DNA from 3 places in the Veillonella sp. oral taxon 780 str. F0422 genome. Region 1 is predicted to be linked to each of the others. Evidence: riboswitches for the same ligand, from Rfam matches in the RefSeq annotation. Region 1 holds a riboswitch; each other region holds the start of a gene.
The links. A riboswitch is a leader RNA that binds a small molecule or an ion and turns the genes downstream of it on or off. The one in region 1 is predicted to bind thiamine pyrophosphate.

Region 1 (5,370 bases):
ACGAAATCTACCAGTCTATAAGACGTACGGCATGTCAGAAACTTTTGCTCAAAGTACTACCTTTAGTATACAGGAGCATCCAAATAAATTAGCCTCTGTGGGTTATCCTTTACAGGGTGTTACTATTGAAATTCGTAATCCTGATGAAGAAGGTGTAGGAGAAGTGTGGCTTTCATCGCCGATGCTGATGAAAGGATACCTTAATAAAGAGCCGATTCACGGCGCTTTCAATACAGATGATATTGGCTACGTAGATGACGATGGATTTTTATATCTTTTGAACCGCAGAAAAGACATCATCATTTCTGGGGGCGAGAATATTTACCCTAAGGAAATCGAAGATGTCCTATATGGAATGAATGGTATTCTGGAATGTGCCGTCATCCCTGTATCGGATCGTAAATGGGGACAAGTGCCTGTCTTGTGCGTGGTAACAAACCATTCCGAAGAAGATATATCAGAATATCTACTCAGTCGTTTAGCGAAGTATAAAGTACCGAAACGAATGATATATTTTGATGCATTACCTAAAAATAGTATGGGAAAAATATTGCGACAAGACTTGATTCACACAGTAGAAAGGACATAGTATGAAGGAAACCTCTTTATTAGAACAATTACAGATAGAGACATTTCACTGTACTGAACAGGCCTTTCAAAGTACTATGAAGCTTTCATCGTTTCATGCGCAACCCTTTGGATTCGTTAACGGTGGCGTGTATTTAGCCTATGGAGAAGTATTAGCAGGCATGGCATCTAATGCTATATTGGCACAAGAATCAACATCGAGCAATAAAAGTGTGGACTTAGATTCGGCTAAACGAAAAGTAGCTGTAGGTCAATCGATAACGGCTAATCATGTAAAACCGAAACGATGTGAAGGATATGTGGTAGCACGTGGTCAATTATTACACAAAGGTGGTCGAAATCATGTATGGACGATTAATATCTTTGATGAAACAGATCGATTGTTATCTCATATGACGGTGACAAATAGTATAATTAACGTGTAAGAAATTATATCTATTAGTCGGAATTTATGTATAACACGATGTTATTATTACAACCATGTTAATTATACAAGAGTACCTATAGATTGGTAGTACATAGTTACACTTTATAAATAAGTAGCATAAGTCTGAATAGAATTAATTTGTTATATAGTATTGTATTGACTAGAAAGGAGGTGCATAGTCCATGAAAATAGATATTATATCGCTATTCCCAGAGTTTTTTGATGCCTTTTTTACACATTCCATCATCAAACGTGCCTTACAGGCAAATCGATTAGAAATGAAAGTGACAAATCCACGAGAATTTTCTCATAGCAAGCATGGTCAAGTGGACGATACTCCTTATGGAGGTGGCGCTGGCATGCTCATGAAAGCACCTCCTCTCTTTGAGGCTGTAGAGCATGTGTTGCAGATTCCCATAGAAGAACATCGTTGTACAAAGGAGAGTCACAAACGCCATGTTGTGTTTATGGGGCCTACAGGGAGACCATTTACACAAGAAAAAGCAAGGGAATTGGCCACCTATGATCAACTTGTCATTGTCTGTGGACACTACGAAGGGGTAGATTATCGAGTGGAAGAACACTTAGTGGATGAAACTATATCTATTGGAGATTATGTGTTAACTGGCGGTGAACTACCAGCCATGGTGGTAGCTGACGCAGTGGCTCGCATGATTCCCGGTGTTTTAGGAGCTACCTCAGGAGCTATAGAAGATTCTTTTTATCATCCAGTACTTGAATGCCCTCAATATACGAAACCCCAAACATACAGAGGTATGATGGTGCCAGATATATTATTAAGTGGTCATCATAAAAATATCGCAGAATGGCGACTCGAAGAGTCATTGAAACGTACTGCTTTACTGAGACATGATTTGTTGCAACGAGAGTTAACTGTAGATGAGCTTAAGGCTCTGAAACGATTATTAGATAGAGTGGATTCTGAAGAGGAACAACAAGTACTTTCAAAACTGATAGAACAGTCTACTTTCACAGAGGAAAAGAGGAAATAAATGGCGAATTTATATATCGGCCTCGTTCATTATCCCATTATGAATAAACATGGTGAGGTGATCACGACGGCCATCACGAACTATGATATCCATGATATTGCCAGAGCATCTACAACCTACGATGTGGAACGGTATTTCATTATTCACAATGTACCGAGCCAACGTGAATTGGCAGAAACCGTGATGAGTCATTGGAAAACGGGATTTGGCAGTACCTACAATCCGGATCGAAAGGATGCGTTCAAACATGTGGAACTTGTCAATTCCATTCGACAAGCCATCGATATGGTGACGGAATTAGAAGGACAGACGCCAATCGTGTGTACTACGGATGCACGGACCTATGATAATACCATTACCTATGCATCGCTCCGTAAATCACTTGAAAGTGAGAGCCGTCCTGTGGTAGTATTATTTGGAACGGGGTATGGTATGACGAAAGAAACAATGGAAGATTTCGATTATATCTTAGAACCCATCTATGGACATGGTGAGTACAATCACCTTTCAGTTCGTAGTGCCGTATCAATTATATTAGACCGCTTGCGAGGCGAAGCGTGGTGGAATAAATAGGAGGACACAATGTCAGGACATTCTAAATGGTCAAATATTAAACATAGAAAAGGTAAAAATGATGCGTTGAAAGCAAAAGTTACTACAAAAATTAGTCGTGAAATCACAGTAGCTGTGAAAGCTGGTGGTACAGATCCAACAGGTAATATGCGCTTGAAATTGGCGTTGCAAAAAGCTCGTGAAAATAACATTCCTAAGGATAATATTCAACGTGCCATCGATAAAGGTGCCGGTGCAGGGGATGCGAACAACTACGAAGAAATTACCTATGAAGGATACGGCCCAGGCGGTGCTGCCATCCTTGTAGAAGTGATGACAGATAACCGTAACCGTGCAGCAGCTGATGTGCGTCATGCCTTCTCCAAACGTGGCGGTAACCTAGGTGAAAGTGGCTCCGTTAACTGGATGTTCAAACGCAAAGGTGTATTCGTGATTCCACAAGAAGGCAATGATGAAGAAACATTGACATTATTGGCTCTTGATGCTGGCGCAGAAGACATTAAAGTAGAAGACGATGTATTCGTTATCTACACATTGCCAGATGATTACGATGCCGTAGAAGCTGCCCTAGCAGAAGCATCCATCGCCACAGATATGGCACAGATCACAATGGTTCCAGATACAAATATGGAATTAACCGGTGATGATGCAGTGAATATGCAACGAGTACTAGACATGCTGGAAGACTTGGACGATGTACAAGATGTGTATCATAATGCCATCATGGATGAGGAAGAATAATTTCCTATAAGATTCCACCATTCCATGATATACTATAAGTAAGTAAATATTTTAGAATTGCAAGGGAGCCTATGTAATAGGCTGAGAAAGGACTTTGAAGTACCTGACCTTTTGACCTGATCGGGATCATGCCCGCGTAGGAAGCACGCTGACATATGTGGGTATCGATGTAATGTCGATACCTTTTTGTGTATAGAGTACCCCAAATAGGCTCCTTTGTAATGAAAGGAGCTTTTTATGTTTTACACACAAATGCAAGCAGCCCAAAAAGGCATTGTTACCGACGCGATGAAAGTGGTAGCAGAAAAAGAAAACATGGATGTTGAAGTATTACGAGACCTAGTAGCAAAAGGACATGTAACGATTCCATGCAACAAGCATCACACGGCTTTACAACCAGAAGGAATCGGACAGAAGTTACGTACAAAAATCAATGTGAACTTAGGGACATCTAAAGATTGCACAGACTACGAAGAAGAGATGAAAAAAGTTCATCATGCAGTAGCATTAGGGGCTGAATCTATTATGGACTTGTCTACACATGGTGATACAAAGGTATTTCGCCGTCTATTGACAAAGGAATGTCCCGTTATGATTGGTACTGTGCCAATCTATGATAGCGTTATCCATCATCAAAAAGATTTAGGAGAATTGACAGCTGAAGACTTTATTTCTACCATACGTTTTCATGCAGAAGATGGTGTAGATTTTGTTACCTTGCATTGTGGTATTACACAACATACAATAGAGCAAATTAAACATCACAAACGGAAATTAAATATTGTTAGTCGTGGTGGTAGTTTAGTCTTTGCTTGGATGTCTATGACAGGTCAAGAAAATCCTTTCTATGAATACTATGATGAAATCTTGGACATTTGTGCAGAATATGACATGACCATTTCTCTTGGCGACGCCTGCCGTCCTGGTTGCTTAGCAGATGCTACAGATATCTGTCAAATTGAAGAACTTGTTCGACTTGGGGAGTTGACAAAACGAGCTCGCGAACGTGGTGTACAAGTGTTAGTGGAAGGTCCTGGTCATGTACCATTGAATCAAGTGCAAGCCAATATGGAAGTGCAACAAACGATCTGCGATGGGGCCCCGTTCTACGTATTAGGTCCATTGGTAACAGATATTGCACCAGGCTATGACCATATTACAGCTGCCATTGGTGGTGCTGTGGCAGCCATGCATGGGGCAGCCTTCCTTTGCTATGTAACACCAGCGGAACACTTAGCGTTACCTGATGAAAACGATGTGAAAGAAGGCATTATGGCTTTCAAAATCGCAGCCCATGCCGCAGATATTGCAAAAGGGATTCCGAATGCACGAGATCGCGATGACCGCATGGCAGAGGCACGCCAAAAACTCGATTGGGAAGCACAATATGCAGTAGCACTAGATCCTGAAAAAGCACGTCGCATCCGTGAAAGTCGTGCCCCAGAAGAAGGACATAAAGAAGCTTGCAGTATGTGCGGAAAATTTTGCGCCGTACGGAGCATCAACAAAGCCTTAGAGGGAGAGAAAATCGATATATTATAAATGAGAAACGAAACAGCCAACTCTTGGGTAGGAGTTGGTTGTTTTGTTATATAGAGAATGTGAATGGATGAATCTAACCGATCAAAATATATTACGGATAAACTACAATCTATACGCTTTATATAGTTATCATTATTTAGAGATAAAAGTAAAAAATACATAGGAAATATCATGTGAAATAGTTGATTAGTCCAGATATTATGATGTATGATAGTAATAACATATATGTATTTTAGTTATTTATGTGAGGTGTGCTATGAGAAAAAGAACAGCAATCGCTCTTGTATTAGCTAGCGTATTTGCAGTGAATACAGGTACTGCTACAGTAGAAGCTAGTTGGTTAAGTAAAACGTTAAAGAAATTAGATAATGCTTTGGGAGTTCCTGATGGTGATACCCAGGTGACAAAACAATCTGATGGAAAGTTACAATTACCTCAAGCAGGAGAACGCTGGATTTTACTTTCCGAAAATAAATACTATAAAAC
Region 2 (5,370 bases), on a different contig from region 1:
AATACCTTGTAATTCAGTAAATTCGCTCACCATACCTGTCGTTAAGTCGGTTTTAGCAAGATGTGTAGCGCGTTCTAAAGTAACTGTATCTGTAAAGCCTACTTCTTGTGCTAAGGCAGCACCTAATGTTAAGAGACGTTCTGTTTTATCTTTCAAATTGCCCAAACCTTCTTGGAAGACAATTTTTGTCAATGCTTCATAACGACCTGCTAATGGGGTTTTACGGTCTTCATTAAAGAAGAATTTCGCATCATCTAAACGAGCACGAAGCACACGTTCATTACCTGCTGCTACCACTTCTAGAGATTTGCTATCCCCATTGCGAACAGTTAAAAACATAGGAAGTAATGTTCCTTTGCCATCCACCATTGGGAAATAGCGTTGATGGTCTTTCATCGGTGTAATAATACAGTCAGATGGCAAAGATAAGTAGCTTTCATCAAAAGTACCACAAAGTGCTGTTGGATATTCTACTAGAAATGTAACTTCATCTAATAAATCCTCATCCCACACCACAGTAGCCCCTTTAGTGGCTGCTAGTTCTGTTAATTGTTTACGGATTGTTTCACGGCGAACGTCTTGGTCGATCATAATGAAGTTTTTATTCAAAGTATCTACATAGTCTTTTGGTTCTCCGATAGTCAACTCAGATTCACCTAAGAAACGATGTCCACGGCTTACATTTGTACTTGTTACATTGGCAAATGTCACCGGCACTACGTCTTGACCAAATAATGCCACCAACCAACGTACTGGACGAACGAAACGTTCTTCTAAATCGCCCCAATGCATGGATTTAGGGAAACTTAAACCTGTAATCAAGGATGGTAATACGTCAGATAAAACTTCTTTTGTATCTAAACCAGCTGTCGTTGTCTCCGCAAAGATATATCCATCTACTACTTTCAATTCAGATACATCTAATCCTTTACCACGAGCAAAACCGATAGCTGCTTTTGTAGCATTGCCGTCAGCATCATAAGCAATAGATACAGATGGGCCTTTATGTGTTTCATGAACATCTTCGCCACGTTCTGCTACGTCATTGATAAGCAATGCAACACGGCGAGGTGTGGCATAGACTTTCACAGCCCCATGTGGAATGTGACGCTCTGCCAATGCAGCTGTTGCTAATTCACCTAATTGTTTAATAATATTTGGCAAAAATCCTGCAGGAATTTCTTCTGCCCCAATTTCAAAGAGTAAATCCTTAGCCATCTTATTTATCTCCTTTCAACAATGGGAAACCAAGTTCTTCTCGTTTCGCCAAATAGTTTTGTGCACAAATACGAGCCATGTTACGTACACGACCAATGAAAGCTGTTCTTTCAGAAATAGAAATGGCACCACGTGCATCTAGCAAGTTGAATGTGTGAGAACATTTCAATACATAATCGTAAGCCGGCAACACAAAGCCCAATTGACATACACGTGTAGCCTCAGCCTCATACATGTCAAATAATTTGAACAACATATCTGTATCTGCTAATTCAAAGCTGTACGTAGATTGTTCTACTTCGTTTGCATGCCATACATCGCCGTATGTATATTGTTCGTTCCATTGTAAGTCATACACATTTTCTACGCCTTGAATGTACATAGCCAAACGTTCTAAGCCGTATGTAATTTCAACGGATACAGGTTTCACGTCGATAGATCCTACTTGTTGGAAATAGGTAAACTGCGTTACTTCCATACCGTCTAACCATACTTCCCAACCAAGACCCCAAGCGCCCAATGTTGGAGATTCCCAGTTATCTTCTACGAAACGGATATCATGATCTTCTGCATGAATGCCAAGAGCAGCCAAACTTTGCAAGTATAATTCTTGAATATTGTCTGGAGAAGGTTTGATGATAACTTGGAATTGATGATGTTGGAATAAACGGTTTGGATTGTCACCATAACGTCCGTCTGCTGGACGGCGGGATGGTTCTACATAACATACAGACCAAGGTTCAGGTCCTAAGGCATGTAAGAATGTGGCAGGGTTCATCGTACCTGCCCCTTTTTCAATGTCATATGGTTGTTGTAAAATACAACCTTGTTCACCCCAGAAGTTTTGGAGTGTAAAAATCATCTCTTGAAATGTCATTTCCATTCCTCCTTATGTTTTACAGGGAATAAAAAAAGTCCCTGCAACGAAAATCGCTACAGGGACGAGATATACCCGCGGTTCCACCCTAATTGGCTAATGCCCTCTTTTAAAAAATAGCCTTTACTAATTGTCCATATCTAGTATGGTACAACGTTCCTGCTCATGCTCCACAGCGCCTTCTACTCAATCGTGAGCTTTCACCATCCTCACTCGCTAACGGGAGTATACTCCTCTGCTTCATCGCCTATGTATATATACTATTGTATGAATAAAAAGGTTTAGTGTCAAGGTGTATCCACTGAATCAGCGATGTAAGTTCTTAATTACTTTTACTATCCCCCTATTCCACAATAGTCTAGGAATATGTTCTGTATATTATTTTTCCAAGAACATTTTACACCATTCCATGTTCTCTATCCACATAGCAGTTTCATATTCAATGTCTTCCATTTCTGTGATAGCTGAAATGACGGCAATGCCATCTACCGGTTCCGCTAAGACATCATCAAAGTTATCTCGATTAATACCACCAATAGCCACCATTGGAATTGTCGGGCTATGAGCACGTAAAGCTAAAATTAATTCGGGCCCTCGCACAGTTTTGGCATCTTTTTTTGTGCTTGTTTCGTACATAGGACCTACACCGATATAATCCACATAGTCCAACTTTGTGTTCTCTAACTCTTCTACAGAGTTAATAGACGTCCCCACAAGGGCGTGAGGCAATCGTTTGCGTACTTCGTCAAGGTCCATATCGTCTTGTCCCACATGGACGCCATCAGCGCCTATCTTTTCAGCTAATTCTACATCATCATTAATGATGAAAGGAACTCCATATTCCTTACAAATGTGTTGCAACTCTCGTGCCAACTGTTCTTTTTCCTCCCCTACAAGAGCACCTTCCCCTTTTTCACGGAATTGAAAGCATGTAATACCTCCTTTACAAGCTTCTGTAAGGGTCGTGTGAATATCCTTCGTATTTGGTGTTCCACAAATGAAGTACACCCCTATCATGGAGCGCACTGTATCTATATCATGATGTTTCAAAATAATCCTCGTTTCTTATCTAACAACCAAAACAGATTACTTATAGTATACCACGACATTAAGTATGGTTGATATGATATGGATCATACATATATTACTCAGAATATTCATCCCCATAGGCCATGTGGTTCACAGGACCATTGCCTGTGCCCAGCCCAGGGTTATGCAAAATAGCTAATCGAATATATTCTTTACCAATGGTAATAGCATCTTCCACGGATTTCCCTTTGGCAAGTTCCGCTGTTATAACAGCAGAGAATGTGCAACCTGTGCCATGGGTGTGTACTGTGTCATATTTAGGACTTGTCCAAGAGCGTCGCATGGACATGGTATCTTTTGTAAATAAGTAATCTGTGGCCTCATCTCCTATGTGACCACCTTTGATGATGACTGCTTGAGGGCCTAATTCTTGTAAAATACGAATCCCTGCTGTATGCAAAGCTTCTACCGTATCAATTTTCATATCTGCCAGTACTTCGGCTTCGCTACGGTTCGGTGTAATCAAGGTTGCTTTCGGAATCAGTTTACTTTGCAAGGCTTTCACAGCTTCATCGGAAATTAGACGATCCCCACTGGTGGCAATCATCACAGGGTCTAACACATAGGGTACTTTTGGATCTATGTAGGCTCCGATTAGTTCCATCATTTCTGCTGTGGCTAACATACCCGTTTTCACTGCTTCTGGAACAATATCTGTAAATACGGCTTGCAATTGTGCTTCAATCATAGAAAGGTCCATGTGCGCAATTTGCGTCACACCTCTTGTGTTTTGTGCCACCACGGATGTAATAACAGCCATCCCATAGACATGACGACTTTGAAAGCTTTTTAAGTCCGCCATCACCCCTGCACCACCTGTTGGATCTGTTCCTGCAATCGTTAATGCTCTATGTAATTTCATAGGTATCTCCTTTACTAGTAACAAAAAAGAACCAATCCTTTGGACGGTTCTTATACAATGTCTAGTATTCGATGCCATCCACTTTCCTACGCCAGCATTATCTGGTTCAGGTCTAGGGTTTTGACACTCATCAATCTCAGCATAAGCACCCCTAGTGGTTCTTATATTAATTTAGTTATAACATGAAATATACTCTAATGCAATACAATAAATTACAGCTAAGCTACTTTCACTAGAAGATATTTCCTCTCAATATAGACATTCATATATCCTATATATTTCATATGATACATTACATTCACCTATATATTGCTATTGACGTAGTATCATTCAATTCGTATAATACATCTGTAAGGGGTGCTCACTAAAGTGGGCTGAGAAGTGGCTATGTGCTACTAACCCATAACCTGATTTGGATAATGCCAACGTAGGGATATATTAGTATATTTTTGTAGTACCTATACAAACACATAAGGACACATTACCACATGGTTCCTGTTTGCAATACTAGGTATCTTAAGAATATCTATCATCTACAGGCTAATCGTTTCAGATTAGTCTTTTTTGTTCCTACTGGCATAGTTAGGAGTATTCATGAGTGATTCAAAACTTTCATCATCGCGGTTGTCCCTCATTTGGTTCGGCGCCGCTCTTTCTATTGCGGAAATTATGACGGGCACCTATTTTGCGCCCCTAGGATTTTCCGACGGCCTATTAGCCATCATCATCGGTCACGTCATCGGTTGTTTGTTATTATTTGGTGCAGGACTCATCGGCGCTCGTGAACACATGAGTTCTATGCAAACTGTATCCACTGTCTTTGGCAATGGAGGCATGAAATTATTTTCCATTTTAAACGTTCTACAACTGATTGGTTGGACCGGTATTATGATTTATGACGGTGCTCTTGGTGCCGTAGAGTTATGGAATCTACCATTCACTGCGTGGACTTTCATTATCGGTGCTCTCATCATTGTATGGCTCTTCATTGGTATCCGTAACATGGGCTATATCAACAGCATCATGGGCTACGGCTTAGGTATCCTCTGCATCTATTTATTGATTAGCTTGTTACAAGAAAGTTCCATTCATAGCCAAGGAATCATCACTGATGAAATGACTTTCACAGCGGCTTTGGAATTATCTATCGCTATGCCATTGTCTTGGCTTCCATTGATTAGCGATTACACTCGCTTGTCCAAGAACCCTGTGGCAGGTACTGCATCTAGTGCCATTGTATATGGCATCACAAGTTCCGTTATGTATGTGTTAGGCCTAGCAGCTGCCCTCTATACAAATGAAAGCAACATTGCAAAGGTTCTAC
Region 3 (5,370 bases), on a different contig from region 1:
GAATCGCATGGGTCGTAATATTATGTTTGCACGAAAAGCTGTTATGTTATATTATTGTTTACGTGATACAGATACACCAGCATTTGTAAAGGCCGTTATTGCAGGCGCTTTAGGATACTTGATATTGCCTATTGATTTTATCCCAGATAGCGTACCAGGTCTTGGCTGGGTGGATGATGTGGCAGTATTAGCAATTGCTATGAAAGTAGCGAATCGCTATATTAAGGCTTCCCATAAGGAAAAAGCACAAAAATTTGTGCCTATCGGATCAATTGATTAATCAGTAAAGGGGCTCTTTGGAGCCTCTTATTGCATAGGAAAGGTAGTGTACGATGATTTCTACATCTTTACGTGTCCGATTTTATGAAACAGATATGATGGAGATTGCCCATCATACGAATCATTTACGGTGGTTTGAAATGGGGAGAATTGAATATTTCCGCCGCTGTGGTATTAGTCTATGGGACATGATGCAAGAGGGCATCGTCTTTCCTATTACAAAAGTGAGCTGTGAGTATAAGGAAGTGGCACGCTTTGATGATGTATTGCGGGTGGAATTAACAATAGCCTCTTTGTCGAGGGCTCAATGTACTTTCACATATCGGATTATCCGTGACAGTGATAATGCATTGATCTGTACAGGGGAAACACAAAATGTGTTTACTGCTAAAGAAACAGGTAAAATTATTCGCTTGCCAGATATATTTTTTAAACCCATGAAAGCCGTAGCAGAGGAGGAGTAGGGAATGACGCCCATACAGAAGGAATTACCTATTGGAGTATTCGACTCTGGAATCGGTGGATTGTCTGTATTATCTGTGCTAGCACAAGAATTTCCGGAAGAAGATTTTATTTATGTTGGAGATAGTGCAAACAATCCAGTAGGCAATAGGCCGATTGAGGAAATTGAAGGCATTGCTACGAAAATTGCAGAGTTTTTAGTGGCCCAACCAGTGAAACTAATAGTCATCGCTTGCAATACATTTTCTGTGGTAGCCTTGGACAAACTATCCAAACAATTTGATGTACCTATTGTGGGGATGGCACAGGGGATTCATGATGCTCTGCGTATCAAAGTCAAACAGAAACGTAAAGGACCTTTAGGCATTATGGCTACCGTCGCGACTATTAATAGTCATAAACATATGGATGCAGTTCATACCTTGAAGCCTCATGTAAAAGTAGTAGAACAAGGCTGTAAAGATTTGGCGGCCTGTATTGAAGAAGGTCATTTAGATGATGCAGTTTTACGACATTGTGCAAAAGAATATGTACAGCCTTTGGTAGAGGCAAATGTGGAAGTGGCCATTTTAGGATGTACCCACTATCCTTTAGTAGAACCCATATTGCGTGAGTTGGCTAAAGAACAAATTTGCTTTGTAGACCCTGCGTGGGAAACATCTGATGCTGTAGGAGCTATTTTGTACGGAGAAGATTTGGAGCAGACATCAGGTAGGAAAGGCTCTATACAAGTTTGTGTTACTAGCCATGCGGATCGAGTAACGTCTATCGTACAAGATATTTTCAAGGATACTAGCTTAGAAGCTAAGCTCATTACTCTATAGGAGGAATTATGTATATTTACACATTAATAGATACCCTAGTGTGGATAGCCTGTATCATTGCTATCATTTATATTGCCTACCGCATATTTGCATGGCGCCAAGGCAATGAAGACATTGTGATCATGGTGAAACGTCGCACTCCATTTGTGGTAGAAGATATTAGTTTTGATCAAGTAGTGTTATCTACGGATATTCCATTTGTGAACAGAGGCAAACAATACGGAACCATCATGGATATGTTTCCTCGTCATTTATTACCACAAGAACAATTTGACAATGTGCGAATTCAATCGTGGTTAACCGATGCAAAGGCAGAACGTCATGATGGCTATTGGGAAGCGTTAGTGTATAAGCAACGACAAGGCAGTACTATTCGTTTGCGTCTAGTGATGACGGCTAATAGTGGTAACATTCGTAAAGACTTAGTGGGATTCCCGGACATGCCTATCGATATCTACCATCAAGTAGTAGGCCGTGAGGCATACCGTATTTCAAAAACTAGAATTACTCTAACTGCAGAAGAGTTAGAAGTAGCAATGCGTAAATAGGAGGTACATCATGGCTGAATTAGAACTTTTACCAATCCCTACGCGCATTTTAACGAACAAAGATGATATCGTTGAGGCTATCGTAGAATTTGCAGGCCCTTATATTGGACCAGAAGATATTGTGTGCGTAGCAGAATCCGTCGTGGCTATCACGCAAGGGGAGTTTACACGACCAGAAGATTTAAAAGTATCTTGGCAAGCTAAATTTTTAAATCGCTTTATCCATCCTGATGGTTCTATGGCATCTGTGTATGGTATGCAAGCAGCTATGGATAAAGAAGGGGAATGGAAAATGATGTTTGCCTTCCTTTGTGGAGCCGTAGCTAAAGTGTTTAAAAAATCTGGCGTCTTCTATCAAATGGCACGGACCGCATCTTTAACAGATGATGTGACAGGTACCATGCCTCCGTTTGATAAATGCATTGTATATGGACCAAAACAACCACATGCAGTAGCGGATGCCATTATGAAAGCAACAGGTGCTTATGGGGCTTGTGTAGCGGACGTGAATGATTTAAAACGAGCTGCTATCTTAGGCCATAGCCGTGGATTAAAACCACAACAAATTGCGCAAATTTTGATCGATAATCCATTTGGCAATGATAGCCAAATGACACCTATCGTTGTGATTAAAAATTATGCCTCTGTGTCTGCACGGAGACGATAAAAATTGTTGATACTTCGGCTTGCAAATTGAGTCGTATCAGCGTATACTGAAAGAGAACTTTGGGGAGCCTACTGGCTGAGAGTAAACGAAAGTTTTGACCCATAACCTGATTTGGATAATGCCAACGTAGGATAAGTTTGATTCGTCATACTGAGGACATCCAACAGGATGTCCTTTTTTGTGCCTTTTATAGGATGGTGTATCGTATAGGGGTACAGAATAAAGGTACATCTAAGTGGATGTACAAGTGAAATAGAATAGTGAGACGATAGAGTGCTATAGCATGAAGGGGCATACCACCGCGGGTATGGTTTTTCGTGCTGTTTTTTTATACTAGTATGTGGTGAAGGAGCCATGACGGATAATTGGTATGATACTAGTTTGAAATAGGTATATAGCAAACGCTATAGTTAGGAGGATATGATGAAAGTAAATGGAGCAACTTATCATTATGAGGGGCAAACAGTGCAAGAAGTACTGGCAGCCCTAGCGTTTCGAATGGATCGCATCGTAGTGGAATATAATGGGAAGATTCTTTCTAAAGCAGACTGGGAATCGACTCGTGTGAGTCCTGCAGACACAATGGAAGTAGTAACCTTTGTAGGAGGTGGCTAAATGGTATCTTTACAAGATAAAAAAGTTCTGCTCATCGGTGTAGGCGGTGTTGGTTCTCATGTGGCAGTGGCATTGTGCCGTGCTGGAATTGGTCAGTTAGAAATTGTAGACTTCGACGTTGTGGATGAAAGCAATTTAGGCCGTCAATATTATGAGGTGAATGATGTAGGAGTTTTAAAAGTGGAGGCTATGAAAGGCCATCTCAATCGGATGAATCCAAACTGTGAGGTCATCGTCCATAATGAATGCCTCACACCAGAAAGATTATCTGAATTAATCGATGGCTATGACATGGTCGTAGAAGCAGTGGACAAGGCTGTCACAAAAGCATGGATGACAGAAGTGATTCTAACTCATCCTACAGAACCCTTATTAGTAGGCTGTTCAGGTATGGCAGGTTGGGGGGATAGTAATGGTATCCGCCGTGAACGGAGACACCATCGTTGGTATCTATGTGGCGATGGAGTGAGTGATATCGATTCTATCGGAAAAATTACTGCGGCTCGTGTCATGGTTTGTGCCGGACATATGGCAAATGCCGTCATTCAATTATTACACGGAGAAGATATTGATTAAGGAGGAACCTATGACACGTTCAGTAAAAGATATGGAAACACAAGATACATGGACCTTAGGGGGACATACATTACATTCTCGATTTATCTTGGGGTCTGGTAAATTTTCTATCGACTTAATCGAGGCTGTCCTAGAAGAAGCGGGCGCAGAAATGATTACCTTAGCCCTACGTCGTGCGGTAGGTGGAGAAGTGGAAAATATCCTAGATGCTATCCCAAAGGATACTATCTTAATCCCTAATACGAGTGGCGCTAGAGATGCTGAAGAAGCGGTGCGTATAGCAAGATTATCCCGAGCTACAGGTTGTGGAGATTTTGTAAAAGTAGAAATTATGAAAGATTCAAAATATTTATTGCCACATAATGGGGAGACCATTAAAGCTACAGAAATATTAGCAAAAGAAGGATTCATCGTTATGCCATACATGTATCCAGACTTAGAAGTGGCTCGTGATTTGGTGAATGCTGGAGCCGCTGCGGTGATGCCGTTAGCGGCGCCAATTGGATCTAATCGTGGATTGCAGACAAAGGAATTTATCAAAATTTTAGTGAATGAAATTGATTTGCCTATCATTGTAGATGCTGGTATTGGTGCTCCATCCCAAGCAGCAGAAGCTATGGAAATGGGCGTAGCTGCGATCATGGCAAATACAGCCGTAGCTTCTGCGGGCCATATTCGAGGTATGGCGAAAGCATTTGGTTTAGCCATCCAAGCAGGACGATTGGCCTATTTGTCAAAATTAGGGCCTACTCTTGAAACCGGTGGTAGCGCTTCATCTCCGTTGACTGGATTTTTGAGATAATAGGAAAGGAATAGCCATGTCTAGTACCACCAGATACCATATAGACGATCCATGTTGGAAGTATCGCTCCCACATGGATCAAATTGAAAGTCCCATTTTAGAAACGGTATTGCGAGAACGTGAGCAATATACGTACGATCAATATACAGCAGATGATGTGCGCCGTGTATTGCAAGAAGATACCATTGATGTAGAAGGATTGAAAATTTTATTATCTCCTGCAGCAGAACCATTTTTGGAAGAACTAGCGGAAAAAGCAAAGGCTGTACGAACGCGATATTTTGGCAATTCTGTATATTTGTTTACACCGTTATATATTTCAAATTATTGCGATAACCTATGCGTGTATTGTGGCTTCAACTGTAAAAATCAGATCCATCGGGCGAAGTTAGATGAAGCAGGTATTGAAGAAGAGTTAAAAAATATTGCCAAAACAGGATTACAGGATATTTTAATTTTGACTGGGGAAAGTGAACGCCATAGCCCTATTTCGTACATTGGGCGTGCCTGTGAATTAGCAAAAAAATATTTCAAAGTAGTAGGCGTAGAAATTTACCCTGCCAATGTAGACGATTATGCGTACCTACGAGAATGCGG

Region 2: another riboswitch for thiamine pyrophosphate. It lies ahead of thiD (bifunctional hydroxymethylpyrimidine kinase/phosphomethylpyrimidine kinase); the one in region 1 lies ahead of thiC (phosphomethylpyrimidine synthase ThiC).
Region 3: another riboswitch for thiamine pyrophosphate. It lies ahead of thiS (sulfur carrier protein ThiS); the one in region 1 lies ahead of thiC (phosphomethylpyrimidine synthase ThiC).

The regions. Positions count from the first base shown of each region.
Region 1 is NZ_AFUJ01000001.1:15,390-20,759, reverse strand. It holds gene menE (o-succinylbenzoate--CoA ligase) at 1-589, shown strand, start outside; gene HMPREF9200_RS00110 (PaaI family thioesterase) at 591-1,013, shown strand; gene trmD (tRNA (guanosine(37)-N1)-methyltransferase TrmD) at 1,198-2,028, shown strand; gene HMPREF9200_RS00100 (RNA methyltransferase) at 2,029-2,601, shown strand; gene HMPREF9200_RS00095 (YebC/PmpR family DNA-binding transcriptional regulator) at 2,611-3,342, shown strand; TPP riboswitch at 3,394-3,502, shown strand; gene thiC (phosphomethylpyrimidine synthase ThiC) at 3,580-4,884, shown strand; gene HMPREF9200_RS00085 (hypothetical protein) at 5,141-5,370, shown strand, end outside.
Region 2 is NZ_AFUJ01000059.1:11,369-16,738, forward strand. It holds gene glyS (glycine--tRNA ligase subunit beta) at 1-1,218, opposite strand, end outside; gene glyQ (glycine--tRNA ligase subunit alpha) at 1,220-2,095, opposite strand; gene thiE (thiamine phosphate synthase) at 2,474-3,145, opposite strand; gene thiD (bifunctional hydroxymethylpyrimidine kinase/phosphomethylpyrimidine kinase) at 3,240-4,046, opposite strand; TPP riboswitch at 4,113-4,209, opposite strand; TPP riboswitch at 4,390-4,497, shown strand; gene cytX (putative hydroxymethylpyrimidine transporter CytX) at 4,641-5,370, shown strand, end outside.
Region 3 is NZ_AFUJ01000005.1:208,786-214,155, forward strand. It holds gene HMPREF9200_RS01200 (YkvA family protein) at 1-280, shown strand, start outside; gene HMPREF9200_RS01205 (thioesterase family protein) at 333-743, shown strand; gene murI (glutamate racemase) at 747-1,565, shown strand; gene HMPREF9200_RS01215 (hypothetical protein) at 1,574-2,113, shown strand; gene HMPREF9200_RS01220 (coenzyme F420-0:L-glutamate ligase) at 2,124-2,780, shown strand; TPP riboswitch at 2,831-2,930, shown strand; gene thiS (sulfur carrier protein ThiS) at 3,204-3,395, shown strand; gene thiF (sulfur carrier protein ThiS adenylyltransferase ThiF) at 3,396-3,971, shown strand; gene HMPREF9200_RS01235 (thiazole synthase) at 4,003-4,773, shown strand; gene thiH (2-iminoacetate synthase ThiH) at 4,847-5,370, shown strand, end outside.